DNA from 3 places in the Spirosoma lituiforme genome. Region 3 is predicted to be linked to each of the others. Evidence: riboswitches for the same ligand, from Rfam matches in the RefSeq annotation. Region 3 holds a riboswitch; each other region holds the start of a gene.
The links. Region 3 has a riboswitch for cobalamin ahead of ACYU87_RS11915 (hypothetical protein). Riboswitches for the same ligand answer to the same signal wherever they lie in the genome.
Positions count from the first base shown of each region.

Region 1 (5,426 bases), on a different contig from region 3:
CTCACGAACCAGGGGGCGGTGGATTTTCGTAGTCCATGCCCCACAGACTGCAGCCCCAGGGGCTATGAACCTATACAGTAGTACAATTCTGCTAAACTATATTTTCTCGTCGTTCTTCCTTGTAAATCAGTGGACTATTGTTTAGGTTAGAATCGCCTAAACCCTACGATCGTGAACCAGCCTATAACACATCCTGATCACTCTTTTAATGCAACACCCCAACCCCATCGCTCTACTCTGCTCGTAGGCAGCCTGCCCTTCTCCGACGAGACAGAATGCATGACTCGCGCCCTGGAGGCTCTGGGATCTTCTTTATTCTGTTTACCCGACGGAGAAATTGGCGAGAAAACGCCTGCATTTCCAAAAGGAAACCGCATCGCCTGGGTCGTGTACGCCATCGAAAAGATAACCGCCGATGCCGACAACTGGGAAATTGTGAAACAACCCAAACGGAGTTCGGATGACGGGATGGCCATTAATTATGACAGCTTTCAGAAGCTGAAGCCCAGACGCTCCCCCGCCGATTTACCCGAACACGTTCAGTTGGGGTACGATGATTTCTTCCGCTCCAGCTATCCTGTATTTCAGCGCCTGCGGGAGCAGTATGGCCTTCCCGACTTAAAGTTTCAGATGGGCGTACCCACCGGTTTTGCCATGGGTTTTGCGTTTGCCAGTCCCATTACCTGGCTGCGCTATACCTATGCATTCAACACCATCATTGCCCGCGAAGTGAATGCCGCCCTGGCGCAGGCGGGTAATGACCTGCTCATCCAAATAGAGGTACCTCCCGAACTTTATGCGGCTTACAAGCTGCCCACTCCGCTTATGGGACTTGCCCTGCGCCCGATTCTGGATCTGCTGAAAAAGATCACGCCCGGCGCCCAGATTGGCATTCACCTTTGTCTGGGCGACTTTCATAACGAAGCACTGGTGCACCCTAAAACGCTGGACAAAATGGTGGCGTTCTCTAATCGGCTGGTTCAGGCCTGGCCGGTTCAGCACCAACTGGTTTATGTTCATTATCCACTGGCCGAAGGAATCGTTGCCCCGCCAACGGATGAAGGATATTATGCCCCCCTGGCCGCTGTTCAGTTGCCCGGACATACGCGCTTCGTAGCGGGCTTTGTTCACGAAAAACGCACCCTGGCCGAACATCACCAGATTTTAAGGAATATCGAAACCGCCCGTGGCCAAGCCGTTGATATAGCCTGTTCGTGCGGACTGGGCCGCCGGTCTGCCCAAACGGCCAGCCAATTACTCGCCCTGATGGCTGAATTAAGTAGCGCGTAACCCACCCGATGGTTGTTACTGAAACAAGTCGTAAAACACAGGGCTATTGTGCCAATGAAAGTCGTCGAAAAAGAAACCGAAACATTTTGCCCGGCAAACCGGGCGCACTGGCGGGCGTGGTTGCAGGAACACCACGCGGATCAACAATCGGTTTGGCTCGTCTACCACAAAAAGAAATCAGCCACCCCCACCCTGACCTGGAGCGAAGCCGTAGACGAAGCCCTTTGTTTCGGGTGGATCGATAGCCTGGCAAAGTCCATAGACGACCACACATACCGGCAGTTTTTCAGCCGACGGAAACCGACGAGCGTCTGGTCAAAAATCAACAAGGAGAAAGTTAAACAGCTCATGGACAACGGCCTGATGACCCCGGCCGGTTTAACGGCGATCGACATTGCCAAACAGAATGGCTCCTGGACGATTCTGGACGACGTCGATGCGCTGGTCATTCCTCCGGATTTAGCGGCTGCTTTTCAGGAAAACCCAAATGCAGAACGCTATTTCCTCGACCTGAGCAAGTCCGATAAACGGGTCATTCTCCAACGGCTTGTCATGGCAAAACGGCCGCAGACCCGACAGAATCGAATAAGAGAACTGGTCGAATTGGCCGCCCAGGGTTTGAGACAAAAAATACGGCCATGAGTCATCGATTAGGGGCGCGGCAAGGAACGGTTCCTTGTTTTTAAGCGCCGAATGCGGTTCCTTTGTCCCAACGTTCTTTGTTTTCCGTCAAACAAGCTAATGGTTTTCCTGAGAGTTTCAGGAAATGAAAAAGGAATCGTGTGAGAATCACGAGCAGACGTTGCTACTGTCAGTGACAATTAAAAAGGGTTTGCCCTCGATGTCCATTGTCCCACAACCGGTTCGCCCGCTTCGGCGTATCGGTTACGATGGGGTGAGAAGGACGGCAAATACCGTCACAAGCCAGGAGACTTGCCTTTAGCTTTGCTGATTACGCCCACACGCGACTGGGTTTCATCACGATTGACTGCTTCATCCCTGCTTCTCCCCGAGGCTGGGGGTTGTTTGTCGTATTGTGTAAAATCTGGATCATGTGGTAGGCGTATGGAGTTCGGCATCGAACGCGATCAACCATTTTTTCCAATTACAACATGATCGCTCACAACCTCGGCTATCCACGAATCGGTAGCCACCGCGAACTCAAACGAGCCCTCGAACAATGCTGGGCTCAAACGATTACCCCCCAACAGCTTCAGGAGGTAGCCCGTCAACTCAGACAGGCTAACTGGCTGACTCAACAGCAGGCCGGCATTTCGCTGATTCCCTGCAACGATTTCTCGCTCTATGACCAGGTTCTGGACATGTCCCTGACGGTAGGAGCCATTCCCAACCGGTTTCAGCCCCTCCTCGACACCACAGACCCGGATCTGCTGCCGCTGTATTTTGCGATGGCCCGCGGTTACCAGCAGGCTGGACTCGACCTAAAGGCGATGGAAATGACAAAGTGGTTCGATACGAATTACCACTACATCGTTCCTGAGTTTTCGGCAGACCAGACATTCTCACTGCTTTCCGAGAAGGTTTTCACCGAGTTTGAGGAAGCGAAACAAACGCTGGGTATAGTGCCCAAACCCGTCCTGTTAGGACCCGTATCGTATTTGCTGTTGGGGAAAGCAAAAGATACGGGCTTCGATCAGCTGGACTTACTGGACCGCCTGTTGCCCGTGTATGAACAGATTCTTAGCCGGTTGCAGGCACAGGGAGCCGACTGGATTCAGCTCGATGAGCCCTGCCTGTCGCTGGATTTGACGGTTCAGCAGCGCAACATACTGGTCTCGGTTTATCGGCAGTTCCACGATCAGTTTCCGAACCTCAAGCTGTTACTGGCCTCGTATTTCGAGTGTTACGGAGACAATCTGACGACGGTTCTTCACCTACCCGTTGAAGCTATCCACCTGGATCTGGTCCGCTGCCCCAATCAACTGGCCGATGTGCTGAGTACCGATTTCGTCCAGCAGAAAACCCGCCTGTCGTTGGGCCTGGTCGATGGCCGAAACATCTGGATCAATGACCTGGATAAATCACTTGCTACTCTGCGTAAGGCCGTCGATGCGATTGGTCCCGATCGTATCCTTGTTTCGCCTTCCTGTTCGCTGGTACACGTTCCCTGCGATCTGTCGACTGAAACCGGGCAGGCAGGACTAAGCCAGCAAATCAATCAATGGCTGGCGTTTGCCCGCCAAAAACTGGACGAGGTTGCTACACTGACAACCCTTGTCCAGGACCCGAACAATTCCCAGGCGCTGGCTTATCTGACGAGTAATCAGAACGCCATACAGGCTCGCCGGGAATCGAGCGATGTCAATAGACCAGCCGTTCAGCAACGCCTGCAGCAATTGGGTGAGCAGGATGCCCGGCGCGGACAGACGTTTACGCAACGGCAGACCTTGCAGCGTGACCAGCATAAACTGCCCCTCTTCCCCACCACAACGATTGGTTCATTTCCCCAGACCGATGTGGTACGGGCCAACCGGGCAAAATTCAAAAAAGGGGAGAAAACGCTGACTGAATACGAAGCCTTTATTACGTCGGAAACCGAGCAGGCGATTCGCTGGCAGGAAGAAGTAGGACTGGATGTGCTGGTGCACGGCGAGTTCGAGCGGAACGACATGGTCGAGTATTTCGGTGAGTTACTCGACGGGATTGCCTTCAGCGAAAATGGCTGGGTACAGAGTTACGGGTCGCGGTGCGTGAAACCACCCATCATTTTTGGTGATGTTCACCGGCCGGAAGCCATGACCGTGCGTTGGGCGCAGTTTGCCCAGTCGCTGACGAGCAAACCCGTGAAAGGAATGCTTACGGGCCCTGTCACTATTTTACAATGGTCTTTTGTCCGCGATGATCAGCCCCGGAGAGATACCTGCCTGCAACTGGCCCTGGCTATTCGCGATGAAGTGGTGGATCTGGAAGCGGCTGGCATTGGTATTATTCAGATTGATGAACCGGCCCTTCGGGAAGGGTTACCGCTGCGTCGGGAAAACTGGAATACGTATCTGAACTGGGCCGTGATGGCGTTTCGGGTAGCCGCATCGGGTGTGCAGGACCAGACGCAGATTCATACCCATATGTGTTACGCGGAATTCAACGACATCATCGGGGCTATTGCCGATCTGGATGCCGATGTAATTACCATCGAAACGTCCCGATCACAAATGGAGTTGCTGGACGCGTTTGCCCGGTTTGCCTACCCGAATGAAGTCGGGCCGGGGGTGTATGACATTCATAGCCCACGGGTGCCGTCGGTAACCGAAATGGTCGATCTGCTTCAGAAAGCCACGAACGTGTTACCTGCCCGGAATCTATGGGTTAATCCCGATTGTGGCCTGAAAACACGACGCTGGCCGGAAACCACCGAAGCGCTGAAAAACATGGTGCAGGCGGCCCGGACCGTTCGTGAGGCTGTACTGGAATCTGTGTAATTAGCAACGGTCTTCTGCCGGGGAACCGGCAGAAGACTGTTTTTCTCCTTGTAGGCAACACCCGTAGCATGAATTACAAAGCGATTACGACCTTGAAAAAAGCGGATACGGAAGGCCGAATACCTCCGCACACGCTGGATCAGTACGTTCGCAGTGATCTGGCAGCCCAGCTCATGAAGGCCCTGACCCCCACCCTTGCCATTAACCGCGTTGCTTCAGGCTCATCGTCTACCAGCCTGACTAATCCGTCAACGGTCGATTTCACAACCGAACTATTTATCCTTGGTTCCAGCCAGTGGCAGAAGGTGAAAGCCTCGCTGTGTGCATCGGCAGCGTCTTTATCGACTGACCAGCAGCAGTTCGTCCGGCAACTAATTGATGAAATTGAAACGACCCACCTGAATGCCCCTTCTTCCAGTTAACTAGGTCAGACCTTTTGCCGGGAGTCGTTGCGATGGCATGACTTTCGGCAGAAGGTCTGAACGGGTCGTATACTATCCACCAGCCGGCCAATTTGCCGACCACGAGTGTTAGGTTTGGTGGACGTATCGTTTTACCTGATTTCAGGCAGCCGCTAAAATCTCCGCAAAGATTGTCTTAGTAATGGGCTTGATGTAAAAACGGGAGACTTCTTTATACGTTGCGGCTCTAGCATGATCTGCCGGATCAATTGAAGAACTCACTATATAAATCTTT
Region 1 covers NZ_BAAHBO010000001.1:902,168-907,593, forward strand. The annotation lists gene ACYU87_RS03895 (hypothetical protein) at 172-1,290, shown strand; gene ACYU87_RS03900 (YdeI/OmpD-associated family protein) at 1,345-1,932, shown strand; cobalamin riboswitch at 2,016-2,245, shown strand; gene metE (5-methyltetrahydropteroyltriglutamate--homocysteine S-methyltransferase) at 2,403-4,730, shown strand; gene ACYU87_RS03910 (hypothetical protein) at 4,799-5,152, shown strand; gene ACYU87_RS03915 (response regulator) at 5,294-5,426, opposite strand, start outside.
Region 1: it holds a riboswitch for cobalamin, as region 3 does, so the genes downstream of both, metE (5-methyltetrahydropteroyltriglutamate--homocysteine S-methyltransferase) here and ACYU87_RS11915 (hypothetical protein) in region 3, are expected to answer to the same signal.

Region 2 (5,426 bases), on a different contig from region 3:
GCGCTTTATGAAAAGGTGACTAAAGAAGACGTTCAGCGAGTAGCGAAAACGTACCTGACAAGCCGCAACCGCACGGTTGGTTACCTCTTGCCGGAACCGAACGTAAATTCTGCCAAAAACAATTGATTCTACCGCAATGGCCTGGCGGCATGGGCAGTTGCCTATAAACGCTTTATGTCACTGATATCACCAGAAACGTTTACAATGAAACATATAATTACCTTACTCCTTGCCCTTATTGCCACGGGAGCGTCGCTGGCGCAAACGTTCAGGGTGCCCCCCTACCAGAAGTTCAAGCTCCGGAACGGTCTGACGATTTATTTGATGGAGCAACATGAGGTACCGCTCATCAATGTCTCGGCCGTTTTCGATGCGGGCGCTGTGCAGGATGGTAGCCGGTATGGTTTAGCTAACATGACGGCGGAGGCTCTGTTGTTCGGCAGTTCGAAGTATACGAAAGCCCAACTGGAAGAAAAGATTGAATACGTAGGAGCCAGTGTGGATACCTACGCTGGAAAAGAAGTAGCCAAACTGACCTCGTCGTTTGCGGTAAAAGACCAGGATCTACTGTTCAATATCATCCAGGATGTACTGACGAAGCCTACCTTCGACCAGGGTGAGTTTGATAAGTACAAGCAGCGCCAGTTGCTTCAGTTGACCCAGCAAAAAGAAAGTCCAAGGGGCGTAGTCGGCTCCTACTTCAATAAGTTTGTCTTCGAAGGTCATCCGTATGCCAATCCCATTACGGGTACACCAGCGTCGGTTTCAGCGGTTTCGGCTAATGATGCCCGGCAGTTCTATCAGAAGAACTTTACTACCGATCGGGGTGCGATTGCCATTGTGGGTGATTTCAATACGGCGGCTATGAAAAAGCGAATTACTGATTTATTCGGTAGCTGGAAAACAGCGCCAGCGACGTCGCCCGCCCTGACGGACCCGACGGTTGCTTTCGAGAAAAGCCGAGTGTTACTGGTTAACAAAGACGACGCCCGCGAAACTACGTTCCTGATTGGGGGAAAGGGCATTACACAGAATAACCCCGATTTTATTCCCGTCACGGTTGTCAATACAATTCTGGGCGGGCGCTTTACATCCTGGCTGAATGACGCTCTGCGAGTAAACTCGGGTTTGACCTATGGGGCAAGCAGTCGATTCAGTACGTTTCGTAAAAGTGGCACGTTCGCCGTTTCGACCTTCACCAAAGTTAGTACCACCACCCAGGCAATCGATATGGCTATTCAGGTTCTCGATAGCTTACACCGGACGGGTATCGACGAAAAAACACTGTCATCGGCCAAAAACTACGTTAAAGCTGATTTCCCGCCGAGGTATGAGTCGGCCAGCGAGTTGGCCAATTTGCTGACTGATATGTTCAGCCTTGGGTTCGATGAATCCTTCATTAACAACTTCCAGAAAAACGTCGACGGGCTGACAGTCGCCAAAACACGCCAGATCATCGACCAATATTTTCCGAAAGATAAACTCCAGTTTGTACTGATCGGCAAAGCCGAAACGATTCGGGATAATGTGAAAAAGTACGGTACCATTACCGAGAAAGAAATAAAAGCTGAAGGTTTTTAATAAGTGGGGCGGACAGGATATCCTGTCCGCCCCACTTGGTAAATAAAAATACCCTACCTTTGTCCTTGAGTTTTCGGTGCCTCATGCTGCTTCGTGGCAGCTTGCAAGGCTTAAAAGGGAAGTTGGTGCGAAACCAATGCTGTCCCCGCAACTGTAAGTCTTTAAAAAAATCGGTTCAATCTACGTGACCACTGCGCTGATTTTCAGCGTGGGAAGGTAAGACCCGACGAGACGAGCCAGGAGACCTGCCGTAAATCATCCGTTGTTCTGGCGTTCGGAGGAAACGCCCCAATCGCGTGCTGTGGGCCAGCTATTTGTTGGTCCGACGTTTTCGAGCACTCATTCTTAGTATACCGTTGAAACAAAGCACCCTTCGCTGGTGGGTTATTGCTCTATTGGTCGGCTTACTGGCTGGTCATCAAAGCACCGCGCAATCCGATTCGTCGGCGCGGTCGGCTGCTGTTGTGTCCTTATCGGCCGTAACCGTACGGGCTATCGCACCCGAGCGATTTTTGGCGGGCCAGAAACTTCAGCGTATAGACTCGGCAACCCTATTACAATTTCGCTTTGGTTCGTTAACGGACTTGCTGGCATTGACTACGCCGTTGGCGTTTAAGAGTTATGGATCCGGCCAACTGGCGACGGTATCGTTTCGGGGAACGTCGGCCAACCACACGGCTGTCCTGTGGAATGGCATTAACATCAACCAGCCTAATCTTGGCCAGACTGATTTCTCCACGCTGCCCGTAGCGGGTTTCGACCGGTTGGCGGTTCAATATGGTTCGTCGGCCAGCGTTGTGGGTTCGGATGCGGTGGGCGGCAGTATCTTATTGGGAAGCAGCCCTGTCTGGCAGCCGGGCATACGCATAACATTTGGCCATCAATTGGCTAGCTTTCAGAACAACCAGACTCAACTGGGCGCCCGCTATAGCGCAGGACTGGGTAACGCCTGGAACGTATCAGGCAAGACGTTTGCTTATCGAAACCAGTTCAATAACGCGTACCCATCGACCGAACGCCGGAATTACTTTCTGGAACAGTCAACGACCGCGCAACGGGGTCTCGTTCAGGATTTGTACTTTATGCACAAGAGTGGTCGGCAGGTATCCGTCAATGTCTGGCTAACGGACAACGATCTGGTTCTGGCTCCTCAGGATACCATTGCCCGTGAACGCACCCGCACCCAATCGGCACGCTTCCTAACGACCTACGAAACCAACCAGTTAACCCTTCGTCTTGGCTGGATTCATGACGTTCTGGACTACGCCAAGGGAAATTTTGCTTCGCCCAGCCATACCCAGACCGACCGTTTTATCAGCCGTGTCGAGCGGGAGTTTACGCTGATTCCCGCCAAAGCCAGTCGATCGCTGAGCCTTCGCGTCGGTGGTGAGTGGTCCCATTACAATACCCGGACAGATGGCTACGTAAGTACATTAATTAACGAAAATCGGGGCGATCTGTATGCGCTGTTTCGCCTGCAGACTATACGCTGGCTGGTATCGGCTAATGTACGGCAGGCGTTTGTTACCCGATTTAATCCACCCATCACGCCATCACTCGGCGCTGAATTCCGAATTGTGCAGCGCCCGGCCTTTGGTTTAACGGCTAAAGGATCCGTAAGCCGAAGCTACCGGGTACCAACGCTTAACGAACGCTACTGGGCTGACCTGGGCAATCCCAATCTGTTGCCCGAAAGCGGATTTAATCTTGAAGCCGGACTCGCGTCCAGCCTCGTTTTCAACGAACACCTCCAACTGACGACCGAAGCAACGGTGTATCGCAACCGGGTAGACAACTGGACATACTGGAATCCGGCGACCAATTATCACGTCGAGAATTTGCAGCTGGTTGTGGCTCGGGGTGGCGAATTGATTACTTCCCTGGCTTATGCTCATAACGGCTGGCGGGCGAGTTTACGGGTAGGCTATGCGCTGACGCGCTCATCGCAGGAGCGGGTGTATGACACGTATTCAGCGGATGTGATCGGGAAACAGCTGGTCTACGTGCCCATCCATACCGAAACGCTCAATGCTTATGTGCAACGTGGTCAGACACGGCTATCCATCCAAACGCAGGCTACTTCACGCCGGTACATCACCTTCGACAATAGCCAGTTTTTTAAGGGTGTTGCCCTAACGAATGTTATTCTCGAGACCACGACCAAAATCGGTCCGGTACCTGTTCGGTTACAGGGGCAGGTCAACAATGTATTTGATGCCCTTTCCTTCAGTGTCAAGCGCAATGCATTGCCCGGGCGGAACTGGGCGCTTAATTTGATTATCAATTTTCCATCTACTAAATCATGAAGTACCAAGTAACAAAAGGTCTTGCCCTCAGCTTGCTGGCCTTAAGCGTCTGGAACTGTAAAACCTCCGACCCTGAACCAACGCCCTATGAGTCGGGCGTGCTTATCATAAATGAAGGAAATTTCTCTGATAACAACGGGACAATTTCCTTTTTGTCACGCACTGGCAATACGGTCGCTACTAATATTTTGCAGGCAGCTAACCCATCTTTTTTGCCTAGTGGTTTAGTAGAGGGTTATACGGAAGTAAATGGTAAAGGATTAATTTTGATTGATAACACAGCACCCAATCAAGATAAGGTTGAAATCGTTGATACAGGGACGTTTAAATCACGTACTACGCTGAAAACACCAGACATTGAAAATCCACGTCAGGTTATTTCGGCAGGCCCGAATAAGGCTTATGTCAGTTGTTGGGACATTTCCGGCTCCGGTAACGCATTCTACAAAGATCCCGGTTATGTTGCTGTCGTGGATCTGAACACAGGTACACTCGTCAAGAAAATTCCGGCTGTTAAAGGTGTCGAAAAAATGGTCGTTGCCGGTACCGAAGCGTTTGTGGGAAGTAACGCCTACAGTGGTAACCAGACGCTGTTGATCATTGATCTGAATACGGATACAGAAAAGCAACGTATTGCTTTTGGCTCGACACCCGAACCTATTGCACTGGATGCCAACGGAAAGCTATGGATACAGGCCGGTAACGATCTCGTTCAGTTTAACCCCTCGGATCGGACAGTTGCCAAGCGACTGACGTTTGCTGCAGCACCCGGCTCCGTTACAATCAGCCCCGACAAGCGGACGTTTTATTACACCTTGAGCGGCAGAACATACCGGATCGGTATCGATGCCACAACAGCATCAGGCAGTCAGGTTATCGCCCGCTCGTTCAATTCCCTTGGTGTTGATCCGCAAACCAATCGCATTTATGGTAGCGTAATTCCATCTTACAAGCAGGCAGGTTACGTGCTGCGTTACGAGTCGAGCGGGGCCTTGGTTGATTCCGTGAGAGCGGAAATTGCTCCCTCCGGATTTTATTTCCGATAAACCGACGGCAGGCTGTTTCACAATCAGATCGATTGGCGCAACAGGCAACTACGTTCCAGAATCATAACTTGGTTATTACCGAGTTACGGTTGCTTACTTAAATTCCTAAAGTCAACAGGCGCGTTCTGGTTTCAAAACCGGGGGGCGCCTGTTGACTTTGGGTTAAACTCGGATTAATCCTTCACATTGTGGCTTTATTTTCATATTATTAGAGGAAATTTTACCAACCCAGGCCTTATACAGCCAAAACAGTATTCATCCTTTTATGAAACGTAGAGAAGCCATACAACAAGCGGCCTTGCTGATGGGTGGAATTTTATCGGCACCGACGCTGGCAGGCGCTATGGGTCGCGTGACCAACCTGGGGCCAAGTGTAGCCGTCTCGCCCGACCAAGAAGCGCTTTTGGCCGAAGTTGCCGACGTCATCATCCCGACCACGACCACACCCGGTGCTAAAGCGGCTGGTGCCGAAAAGTTCATTGTTCGGGTTATG
Region 2 covers NZ_BAAHBO010000003.1:406,435-411,860, forward strand. The annotation lists gene ACYU87_RS14000 (M16 family metallopeptidase) at 1-126, shown strand, start outside; gene ACYU87_RS14005 (M16 family metallopeptidase) at 205-1,581, shown strand; cobalamin riboswitch at 1,639-1,848, shown strand; gene ACYU87_RS14010 (TonB-dependent receptor plug domain-containing protein) at 1,938-3,887, shown strand; gene ACYU87_RS14015 (YncE family protein) at 3,884-4,933, shown strand; gene ACYU87_RS14020 (gluconate 2-dehydrogenase subunit 3 family protein) at 5,199-5,426, shown strand, end outside.
Region 2: it holds a riboswitch for cobalamin, as region 3 does, so the genes downstream of both, ACYU87_RS14010 (TonB-dependent receptor plug domain-containing protein) here and ACYU87_RS11915 (hypothetical protein) in region 3, are expected to answer to the same signal.

Region 3 (5,426 bases):
CAATAGGACAGATGCCCCCGTCGCTGAACGAGGTTAATGGCTTTTCCATCAGCCCGGTTAACTCGCTGGCGTTTGATGTCAGTCATGTTGATGCGTCGTTTCGAAATACCGGCCAACCGCGTTAACCCGATTGAGCAATTCATGAATAAACTCCGGCTGATTCCCCCAATAGAGGTGTACATACGAAGCAAACGTATTGTCTACCCGATACACCTTCGTGTCGACGGGTAGGCCTCTGGCATTCGTGATCGTTGCGATGGATTGGGGCGTACTGTGCTCATTCAGCGTTGAGTAATGAAACTCGTGCCCTTTGAGCGTCATACCGTCCCAGTCGATCCGGCGGTACCCCAGCGTCAGGGTCGGCGAAAGCATGGAGGTACTTGTGTCCAGTACACCAGCCATGGGAAACGACGTACCCGTATTTGTCTGGATCGCCTGACCCAGGTACATCAGCCCCCCACATTCAGCGTACGTCAGTCCGCCAGCCTGACAATACGCCCGAATGCTGTCGAGCATGGATGTATTCTGGCTGAGGGTTTCGGCATAAAGCTCTGGATACCCACCCGGTAGGTACAGAAAATCAGTATCGGGAATTGTTCGGTCCTGTAATGGGCTGAAAAACGTAACGGCCCCTAAACGAGCCAGTACATCGATGTTCTGCTGATACGTAAACGCAAACGCGTCATCACGGGCAACGGCTATGCGAAGCGTTGAGGCTGTAGACCCGGAAACAGATTCAGAACCAGACGCCAGCAATGGCGTTTCGATGCGGGTGATGTCCAGCAGCCGGTCAACATCGATCGTCTGTGGAATGGCCGTCGCGATGGCGTCGATAATGGCTTCGTAATCCGTTTCTGCCGAAATATGAAGGCCCAGGTGTCGCGACGGAATGGCAAATGCCGGATTCGGGGGTAAATAGCCCAGTGCTTCAACACCAACATCGGCACAGGCATCGGCCAGGAACCGGTAATGCGATGGCGTACTGACGAAGTTAAATATGGCCCCGACCAGCCTGATCCCTTTGTAGAAATGCTTGAAGCCGTACAGCAATGGCGCAACCGAATAGGCCATTGCTTTGGCGTTGATGATCAGCACGACCGGAATGCCCAGCACGTCGGCAATAGCGGCACTGCTCCCCTGCATTTTGTCGGCCCCATCGAAGAGCCCCATGACCCCCTCCGTCACCGCCACATCGGCCTGACCAGCGTAGCGCCGGTACGATTCCAGCGCGTGTTGTTCGGACGCCATGAATAAATCCAGGTTGATGCTGGGTTTACCGGCGGCCTGGCGGTGGTGCAGCGTATCGATGTAGTCTGGCCCACACTTGAACGGCTGCACGTTCAGCGCCCGGTTTTTCAGGGCTCGCAGAAGCCCAAGGGTCAGCGTGGTTTTGCCGGACCCGCTGGACGGGGCCGCCAGCAGGAAATGAGCGGCATGGGTAGCGATGGCCATTGGCGTTCGGCTTAATGAAGTCAGCTTATTTTTTTGGTCTGGTAGTTTGTCTCCTCGGGTGACTCCAGTGGATTGAGCGTTCCTGGCCGTACTTCACAGGCAAACGAGTAGAGAAGAAGATACAAGTTGTGGCGGGTGCTCTGGCAACCAGAAACACAGACCCATTCCGGCCTTGTATGACTCGGACGGATATACTACGCCAAACTTGACCATGCTTCAACCCGCGAAAGCATTGTCAGCAAAAAAAGGCAGGTCTCCTGACTTGTAACATTGCTGCCGTCCTTCCCAGGTCGTCGTCGTGGTAAACCCGACAACGAATCCAGTGGACATGCGGATCGATTCCTCCGCGTTGGCGGATCGACCGGGCAGCAACTTTGGGCGTTACTCACAGTTGCGCGACAGTTCGTGATTTATACACACGATTCCCTATTAATCACGCCGGGGCGTGAGCCTTTTTCTGTTGGAGAAATAAACGGTAAAAACGTACCAACACACAAACATACGATAAAACCCAGTACTTTTGCGGCCGTCAATTGGTGCACATCGGTCATCGATGTGCTTAAAAGGGAATCCGGTGCAAATCCGGAGCAGTACCCGCTGCTGTAAGTTCATAGAAGGGTTTTGACATCCGTGCCACTGTTTCACTGAAATGGGAAGGCGTCAGAACAGAACGAGCCAGAAGACCTGCCTATTGATCACTTATTCGGTTTGCTTTCGGGAATAAAAGCAACGGGAAGTTCTGCAGTCGCAACCCAGGCGACTCCGCTTTTCGTGTGCATTTCCGTCAGCGAACCTATCAACAGGTTCAATCCGACTGCGAAAACGGCATGATCAATCCACTTCTACTGGACTCTTTACTACTGGGTGTTCAACACTCGTTCGAACCTGACCACATGGCGGCCGTTTCGGTGCTGGCGTCGGAGAAAAACAAAACCTACCGGCAGCAGCTAGGGCACGTCATCTGGCGATCATCACACTGGGCATTAGGGCATTCCTTTACCTTGATCCTGTTCGCCTGTTTCATTCTGCTCCTGAAATCAGCCTTGTCGCTCAACATTGCCGAACAGGTCGAATTCGCCGTTGGCCCGCTGATGATCTGGCTGGGTGTGGTAGCCATTCGTCGCAATTTCACGAAACCCGCCAGTCATTCCCACGCTGGCCAGCCGGCAACGGTGAGTCGTTCGTTTTGGGTTGGTATGGTTCACGGACTGGCGGGAACCGGTGGTGCCTGCACCGTTGCCCTTACGCTGGCGGCCCGCGATGCGCAGACGGCCGTTGGCATCATCATCCTGCAAAGTCTGGGCATCATTGTCGCCATGACGATTTACGGCTGTTTTCTTGCTTTTTCGCTGAATAAGGTAGTTGCCCGGTGGCAGGCTACCCTAAAGCTAATCAATTACCTGGTGGGCGCTTTTTCCATCGCCATCGGTCTGTATACGCTCGTCGAAAGTTTTCAATTTTACTTATAACCCCCGTTCTGTGAACACATTTTTTTACCCAGCTCCCCGGCTGCGCAACCTGTTATCGGTTACCCTTTGCACAAGTTTATTCAGTTACGCGACAGGGGCCTACGCGCAGGTAACAACGGCCGATTCGATTCGGGAGCACTCCCTCGACCCCGTTGTCGTCACGGCGACCCGGTCCGAAGTACAACGCGACAAAATTCCTCAACAAATCAACATCATCACCCGACGGGATATTGAGCAAACTCAAGCCTTCGATGTGACCGATATTGTCAAAAAACTAGCGGCAGTCAATGTCATTCAATACCCCAGCCTGTCATCGGGCGTGGGCATCCGGGGGTTCCGACCCCAGTTTTCAGGGCTTAATCAGCGTACGCTGCTGCTCATCGATGGCCGTCCGGCGGGGGCAACAAATCTCTCGACCATAGGGCTCAACAACGCAGAGCGGGTCGAGGTGCTGAAAGGTCCTGCTTCGGCACTCTATGGTTCGCAGGCAATGGGCGGGGTAATCAACATCATTACCCGCCGGTCGAAAGGAAAAATACGGGGCAATGCTTTTGCCGAATATGGCTCGTTTCAAACGTATCAGGGTGGCGGAAATGTAGGTGGCAATCTGACCAAGCGCCTGGATTTCGATGCCTCCCTGAGCTATTTCAGGCGCGCTGCCGATTACAAACTGGGGAATGGAAATTTCTTCCGGGATAAACTGGCCGGTGATCAGGCCGTCAAGAACTACAGCAACAAGCCCGCGGAGACAGTAGACGACCAAAAAGACGATGGACTGACCCGGCCAAACACGAAACTGACGTATTATTCGGGCTCTTTGCGCGTGGGTTATCAACTCAGTAGTAACTGGCGGATTGATGTTCGGGGAGAGAAATTCATTGCCAACGACGTTGAATCGCCTGGTGATATTACGTACGGGACCACGCAGGCGGGCTTGAAAGATGCCGACCGGCAGGCGGGTGAAGCCGCGCTGAGTGGTCAGTTGGGTCAGCATAAAGCCATGGTACGGCTGTTTACGTCCGAGGAAAACAGCTTCGTAAAAACCATCAATGCCGCCGGGTTACCGATCACGCCCTTTCAGTCATCAAGCACCGGCAACCGCTGGCAGGGTGTTCAGCTCAACGACAGCTGGCAACTGGGGCGTCACCGACTGATACTTGGCTACGACTACCTGAACGCCAGTACCCGATCGCGGAGCTGGAGCGACGCCGTTACTGAGAGAGCCCCTACTCAACCCAACTACGCCCTTCGTTCGTCGGCGTTCTATGCCCAGGGCCTGCTGACTGTAGCCGGGGAACGACTGACGCTGCAACCCGGTATCCGCTACGACAATATTACGTTCGACGTGCAGGAAACGCCCCTGCTGACAACCTTTAAAGCGGGAAAAAAGACTAACCCCTTTGTTAGTCCCAGCCTGGGTGCCATTGTCCGGCTTGCGCCTGGCTTGCGCCTGAACGGAACGGTGGGACGCGCCTTCGTTACGCCGGATGCCTACAACGTAGCCGGTTACTCGCAGACCCGCACATCGGCGGGGAGAATCACCGTAACAACCGGCAACCCCAACCTAATGAATGAAAACAGCCTTAGCTACGATATGGGCGTTGCTTTTAGCCGACCCAAAGCTGGGTTTAGTGCAAGCATTACGTACTTCAACACGAACGTGAAAGACCGTATTGCCCGGCTGGTTACGCAGGTGAATGAAAAGCAGGACAACGGCGACGTGATTGTGGCGCGGGGAACGTACGTCAACGCAGCGAACTCAGCAATGGACGGAATCGAGACGGAGGTTGCCTATGATTTGGGAGCCCTGGCAGCGTATCGCCATTCGTTGCGTCTGTTTGCCAATGCTACGTCGATGATTCGGTATACGGAAACCCTGGTCGGCACGGACGGCGCAACCACCGAACGGGATATTATGAATGTAGCGAACATGAATCTGAACGCGGGCGTTGATTACGATTCGTTCAGGGGCTTCCGGATGCGTTTGCTCGGGCGGTATGTGGGGCACCGGAAAGACACGGACTTTACCGATGCCGCCAACCCGGAGATTGTGTATCCCGAATACCTGGTGTTGGACTTCAGTACGTCGGTAACGTTAGCCAGACAACACACGCTTGGCCTTCAGATTACCAACCTTACCGACGAAAATTATTATGAGAAACGCGGCTATAACCTGCCCGGTCGGTCGGCTTTTCTGAAATATAGTTTTTCCTTCTAAAGTAAATCCGTCAAACAGTCAGGTAGTACGGTAACCGGTGAGACCAGCCGAAAATAGGGGTATCCCCGGCTGATGAAAGCTTTGTTTTCATTAGCCGGGGATACTTGTTATTGACGCTTTTCGGTGTTACCCCGCGAATCAGATCAGAACAAAAAGGTGATATGCGTTGTCAGCTGCGCATTCGCCTGTAGTTCGCCGTCTGATAAATACTGGGATACCGGACGCCGGTAACTTACCCCAACCGATAATTTGCTCAGATACAGTTCCGTACCCACGTTCAGATAAGC
Region 3 covers NZ_BAAHBO010000002.1:848,642-854,067, forward strand. The annotation lists gene cobN (cobaltochelatase subunit CobN) at 1-86, opposite strand, end outside; gene ACYU87_RS11910 (cobyrinate a,c-diamide synthase) at 79-1,452, opposite strand; cobalamin riboswitch at 1,683-1,922, opposite strand; cobalamin riboswitch at 1,970-2,158, shown strand; gene ACYU87_RS11915 (hypothetical protein) at 2,226-2,921, shown strand; gene ACYU87_RS11920 (TonB-dependent receptor) at 2,932-5,139, shown strand; gene ACYU87_RS11925 (hypothetical protein) at 5,283-5,426, opposite strand, start outside.